2 regions of the Staphylococcus argenteus genome follow, and region 1 is predicted to be linked to the other one. Evidence: riboswitches for the same ligand, from Rfam matches in the RefSeq annotation. Region 1 holds a riboswitch; the other holds the start of a gene.

The links. Region 1 has a riboswitch for lysine ahead of SAMSHR1132_RS06470 (aspartate kinase). Riboswitches for the same ligand answer to the same signal wherever they lie in the genome.
Region 2: another riboswitch for lysine. It lies ahead of SAMSHR1132_RS07895 (amino acid permease); the one in region 1 lies ahead of SAMSHR1132_RS06470 (aspartate kinase).

Annotation. Positions count from the first base shown of each region.
Region 1 covers NC_016941.1:1,377,046-1,380,485, reverse strand. Annotated here, with positions in the region: gene dapA (4-hydroxy-tetrahydrodipicolinate synthase) at 1-95, opposite strand, end outside; gene SAMSHR1132_RS06475 (aspartate-semialdehyde dehydrogenase) at 97-1,086, opposite strand; gene SAMSHR1132_RS06470 (aspartate kinase) at 1,151-2,356, opposite strand; lysine riboswitch at 2,438-2,613, opposite strand; gene SAMSHR1132_RS06465 (ABC-F family ATP-binding cassette domain-containing protein) at 2,964-3,440, opposite strand, start outside.
Region 2 covers NC_016941.1:1,665,541-1,668,980, forward strand. Annotated here, with positions in the region: gene infC (translation initiation factor IF-3) at 1-387, opposite strand, end outside; ribosomal protein L20 leader region at 416-541, opposite strand; gene SAMSHR1132_RS07895 (amino acid permease) at 617-2,110, opposite strand; lysine riboswitch at 2,256-2,431, opposite strand; gene thrS (threonine--tRNA ligase) at 2,538-3,440, opposite strand, start outside.

The DNA.
Region 1 (3,440 bases):
AAATTAACGTGTGCTTTTAAAGCTTCAAGGTTAACTTTGTTATTTGTGAAAGGGGTTGTAAGTGCAACGCCAACACCCTCAAATAAATGTGTCATTTTAATTCGCTCCTTTTAAACGCATGACTTGTTCCAATACTTGTACGGCATTTAATGCAGCACCTTTTAATAAATTATCTGATGTACACCATACATGGAAGGTATTATCCAATGAATCATCTCGACGAATACGTCCAACAAATACCTCATCTTTATTTGTAGAATTAATAGCCATTGGATATTCGTTATTTTCTGGGTTGTCTACTAATACAACACGTGCATCTTGATCAAATAATGCTTTAATATCTTCTGCTGTTGTTTCTTTATCAAGTGTTACATCAATTTCAACACTATGGCTATCTTGAACCGGGACACGTGCACATGTTGCAGTTACTTTTAAATCTGGCGCATTTAAGATTTTTCTAGTTTCATCAATCATTTTTTGTTCTTCTTTTGTATACCCATTTTCTAAGAAAACATCAATATGAGGTAATACGTTATTATAAATTGGATGTGGATATGCTTCAGGAGCTTTACCATTTACGCCCTCAGCTAAATCTTTTTTACCTTTCATTCCTAAACCTGAAACTGCTTGATACGTTGTATATGCAACGCGTTTTAAACCATATGCATCTTGTAATATTTTTAATGGAACAACAGATTGTATTGTTGAACAGTTTGGATTTGCAATAATGCCTCTTGTAAATGTTGGTTCATTGACCTCTGGTACAATTAAATCTATATCCTTTGCCATACGCCATTGACTCGAATTGTCAATAACGATTGCTCCAGCTTTTTCGAATAGTGGGGCGAAATGTTCACTTGTTCCGCCACCAGCACTCATTAAAACATAATCGAAATGTTCACTTGCACGATCATCAGTCAACTCTTGAACTGTATATGTTTTTCCTTGAAATTCAATATCTTGCCCTGCAGAACGTGCTGATGAAAATAACACTAATTCATCGAAAGGAATATTTTTACGATTTAAAGTTTCTAACATTTTAGTACCTACTAATCCTGTCGCACCAACTACTGCTAATTTTGTCATATCTAGTCACTCCATTTTGTAATAATTTCCAATTTTTAGAATATTTTTAATAATAATTCTACCATTAAATATTAAATGCGTCATATAGTTTTTCTACTGCTAATTGACCATTAAAATTATCGATAACATATGAAATACTAATTTCTGAGGTTGTTGTTTGGTAAAATGGTATGTTATTTTCAATCAATGTTAAAAATGCTTGTGATGCAACACCTGACATATCTCTCATTCCAGAACCGATTAATGAAATTTTGACATAGTGCTCATTGATTTTATAAGCTAATGCTTCAAATTGCTTTTGCAAAGTTTCTAGAATCATTGAAATTTGTTGGTAATCACTATCTTTAATTGTAAAAGATAATTGTAATCCTTCTAAATTTACGATTTGTGAAATCATATCTACATTTACTGATCCCTCTTCAAGTTCTGTAAATAATTGTGTGAGCAATTTATTGTCGGGCAGGGGATAGCTAATCGTGACATGCATCATATGTTTGTCTAATGCCACACCTGTCACTGCTTTTTTCTCTAATATTTCTTCATTTGACATAATCCATGTTCCTTTCGTATTTGATAATGTTTTCCCTAAATAAATGGGGATATTATAATTTTTAGCTAATTCAACACTTCTAGTTTCAAGAACACCTGCACCTAGAGCACTCATTTCCATCATTTCTTCATATGATACAACGTCGAGTCGTTTTGCTTTTGGCAATAATCTAGGGTCAGTTGCGTATACGCCATCAACATCTGTATAGATTTCGCATGGAATTTGATTGCTGACTGCAAGTGCCACTGCTGTCGTATCAGAACCACCTCTACCTAAGGTCGTTAATTCTTGATGCTCATTGATACCTTGAAATCCTGCAATGACTAAAATATCATTATCTTGAAAGGCATGTTCAAATGTTTGAGGATTAATTTGAGCAATTTTGCTTTTTAAATGATGACCAATTGTTTTAATACCCGCCTGATAGCCAGTCATAGCTTTTGCTCTGACACCGATATCATTTAATACCATCGATAAATAAGAGACTGTTTGTTGCTCGCCAGTTGTTAATAGTAGCGCAAGCTCCTGCTGTTTTGGTGCTTTCGTTAATGTCGATACATTCGTCATCAATTGATCGGTTGTATTACCCATAGCACTTACAACGACGATGAGTTGTTCGTCTTGACTTACTCGTGATTTTAACATTTCGGCTATATTTTTTATTTTTGTAAAATCACTGACGGATGATCCGCCAAATTTTAACACACTTCTTGTCACCATATAATCCTCCTAATTAAAAAGAAAGGCTCACAATAATATAAAAAGAGCAAGTTCGGAATGCGAACTTGCTCTTAATCTATATACAAGTGATGCACTCCATTATTTTTAAATAATGACAAACTCTCAGCTCTTAACCAAAAAGTCCAACAAATTATAACTGCTATTATAATCGCTTCGGCATCGCACCCTTTCAAGTTTAGCTGTTAGCAGACAGTTATCTAAACTTTACTCATGATTGATGCGCCTCATCAAAATATTATTAAATTGGTATGTGTTCATTATACATATGACAATTATGAATGTAAACCGATAATTTAGATTTTTTGGAATTAGCAGAAAATTCAAAGTGAAAAAGTGATTTATTTAATATGATTCGTGTGTGCCTCTCCTGTATAGCGTTGTTAAAAATATTTTAATTATGTATAAACCACTGCGGATTATTCAGGACACAATTTTTAGTAGCAGATAATCATTAATGGAATGTTGAGTAGGGGACAGAAAATAAAGTGGCATGAATAAAAGGCGAACACCTTAACACTAAATCTGCATTGAGATGTTCGCCGAACTCTTTTAATTATTATATGTTATTGAGATTTTAAGTCTCAGCTTATTTAAGAACGCCAATTTCCTGCAAGTATTCTTCATAAGGAATTTCTTTTGAAACGCCACCTTGTTTATTTAAATCGATAACACGGTTTGCGATAGTATTGATAAATTCAAAGTCATATGAAGTAAAGATAATAGAACCTTTAAACGATTTAAGACCATCATTGACAGCAGTAATACTTTCTAAGTCTAAATGGTTTGTCGGTTCATCAAGTAAAAGAACGTTTGCACTTGATAACATCATTTTACTTAGCATACAACGAACTTTTTCTCCACCTGAAAGAACACTGGCTTTTTTCTTAACTTCTTCACCACTAAATAACATACGACCTAAGAAACCACGTAAAAATGTTTCAGTTTGTTCATCTTCAGGCGCATATTGTCTCAACCAATCTACAAGGTTCATATTTACACCTTCAAAGAATTCTGAGTTATCTTTAGGGAAGTAACTTAATGATGTAGTGACACCCCATTTATA
Region 2 (3,440 bases), 290 kb from region 1:
ACGCCCTCTGAAACGAATAGATACTTTACATTTATCGCCTTTAGTTAAGAATTTACGTCCGTTTTTCAACTTAGTTTGGAAATCATGTTCCTCAATTGTTGGGCTTAAACGAATTTCTTTAACATTGATAATTTTTTGTTTCTTTTTCATTTCTTTTTCTTTTTTCTGTTGTTCGAATTTGAATTTACCGTAATCCATAATTCTTGCAACTGGTGGTTTCGCATTCGGTGCAACGACCACTAAGTCTAAATCTACACGTTCAGCCATTTCTAAAGCTTCTCGCTTTGATTTAACACCGATTTGTTCACCATCTTGACCGATTAAACGTAATTCTTTTGCACGAATTTTGTCATTGATTTGAGTTTGATCTTTTGCTATGGTTGACACCTCCAAAATTTTTACGAAATTTGTACCAAGCAAAAAGGAAGAGCAGGTATAAAATACCCGCTCTTCCTTATACACAGTTATGTGTAACGTGATTAACCTGCCAACTGCTTTATGCGTCGCTACAGGTGAGAAGCGGGTGCTTCTACTTGGTTCGTTTCGTATTCAACGTTGTTAATCATAACAGCAATTCACATTTAAGTCAACACTATAACCGTTATTTATTTTTTATTTATCCTTTAATTTCATCCATCGAAACATCTTGACGTAAATCAACTTGTTCAAGAGGGATTTTTTTCGTTTTATATCTCAATTTATGATAGATAAAGAATGCTAAAAATACAGGAATACCCATATAAGTAATCAAAAAGCGACTAAAATTGAAATCACCTGTTTTAATAAAATCAACATCTTGACCAATTATTACAACAACACATAAGATACCAGCAAAAATCGGACCGAATGGGAATAGTTTAGCTGTATATTTTAATTTTGATTTGTCGTAATTTTGTTTATCATATGCTCTTCTAAAGCGATAATGACTTACCGCAATACCTACCCATGCTATAAAGCCAGTCAATCCACTTGCTGCAACAATATATTGATATGCACCTTCTGTAACACTTTGTAATACAAAAATAATGACTACAATTATAGCTGTAACTAATAGAGACATGTAAGGTACACCGCTCTTATTTGTTTTTCCAAAAGTATCAAACGCCAATTTGTCTTTACTCATTGAATAAAGCATACGCGTTGAAGCATACATTCCTGAGTTACCCGCTGATAAAACAGACGTTAAAATAACTGCATTCATAAACGATGCTGCAAATGCAAACCCAGCATTTTTAAATACTAATGTAAATGGAGAAGTTGCTACGTTATCGCCACCACCCATTAACGCACTGCTATCATAAGGTATTAACATACCAATAACAAAAATAGCTAAGATATAAAATAATAAGATTCTCCAAAATACTTGTTTAATTGCTTTTGGAACTGCTCGCTCTGGGTTTTCAGATTCTCCAGCAGTAATTCCAATTAATTCCGTACCTTGGAATGAGAAACCTGCAATTAAGAATACACCTAGAATAGATAATAGACTACCACCTAAGTTTCCACCTAAAATTGGACCTTCACCTTTATTAAATACTTCAAATCCTACATAGTGTCCACCCATAATACCAACAATTGTCAGCAAGCCGATAGCAATGAAGATAATTACAGTAACTACTTTTATTAATGCTAGCCAATATTCACTTTCACCATATACACGTACAGATAATGAATTCAGGCTAAAAATAATCACTAAGAATAACGCACTCCACGCCCATGCAGGTATAGCTTGCAAAGGTGTCCAATATTGAATAACTTGCGCTGCAATCGTTATATCAGCTGCAACTGTAACAACCCAGTTAAACCAATAATTCCAACCAAGTGCGAAACCTAATGACGGGTCTACAAATCTTGTAGCATAGGTACTAAACGAACCCGATACAGGTAAATAAGTAGCCATTTCTCCAAGTGAAGTCATTAAGAAAAAGACCATTGCTCCGATAATTGCGTACCCAATTAATGCACCAAGAGCACCTGCATCGTGAATAGCACCACCAGATGTTACAAACAATCCAGTACCAATACAACCTCCAATCGCAATCATCGATATATGGCGATCTTTTAATCCCCTTTTGACAGAATTGTGACTTTCCTTTTGAACTTTTGACATATAAGCTCCCTTTCCATGTTTTAGAGGCCAAGAAATAAATAACCTTTAATTACCTTAATACCCAATTTAATTTTCTTTCAAAGATATTCAAAGTAAAAAAGTGGTTACATACCTATAAGATATGCAACCACTTTGGCTATTATCTATATAAGGTAGCACATCACATTCAGTGACAGTACAGTTCCTGTTCGAAAACTGTCCCAACAGATATAATTTATGGTTTATATCTATTTCGGCATATTTACCTTTCACTTGTTCAACATATGTACCATAAATACTTCTGACAAGTTACTCTTTAAACATGCAACCTCTAACTCAATTTAATATTTTAACTATATTGTAATATACAGTATTCACTTAATTTTATCAAGCTTGTAAAACATGAATCATAATATCACCATGATGTTGTATCAAATTATAAGCTTAATTATTTATGTTTTTTCAAACGAATTTCATCAACTAAGCTCCAAATAAATTCGTCTTTTTCCATTGTTTCTTGGTCTTTTGAACCATATCGACGAACATTCACTTGATTATTTTCTACTTCTTTATCACCAACTACAATTTGGTATGGAATTTTTTGCATTTGTGCTTCTCTAATTTTATATCCCATTTTTTCATTACGATCATCAATATTCACTCGTACACCCTGAGATTTCAAATCATCTTGTAATTGACGTGCGTAATCATAATGCAAATCAACATTAACTGGAATAATTTGTACTTGTTTTGGCGCTAACCAAGTTGGGAATGCACCTTTTGTTTCTTCAGTTAAGAAGGCAACAAAACGTTCCATAGTTGAAACAACACCACGATGGATAACAACTGGACGATGTTGTTCGCCGTCTTGACCAATATAAGTTAAGTCAAAACGTTCTGGTAGTAAGAAATCAAGTTGCGCTGTTGATAATGTCTCTTCTTTTCCCATTGCAGTTTTTACTTGAACATCTAATTTCGGACCATAGAATGCCGCTTCACCAATTGCCTCTTCATATGATAAGCCCAGCTCGTCTGCTGCTTCTTTAAGCATATTTTCGGCTTTATTCCACATGTCATCATCGTCAAAGTACTTTTCTTTATCTTCAGGATCTCTGTAACTTAATCTAAAGCTGTAATCTTCGAAACCGAAATCTTTATAAACATCGATAATCATGTTAACAACACGTTTAAATTCTTCTTTAATTTGATCTGGACGAACAAATATATGTGAATCATTCAAAGTCATACCACGAACACGTTGTAATCCTGAAACTGCACCACTCGCTTCGTATCTATGCATAGTTCCTAACTCAGCGATACGAATTGGTAACTCACGATATGAATGCGGTTT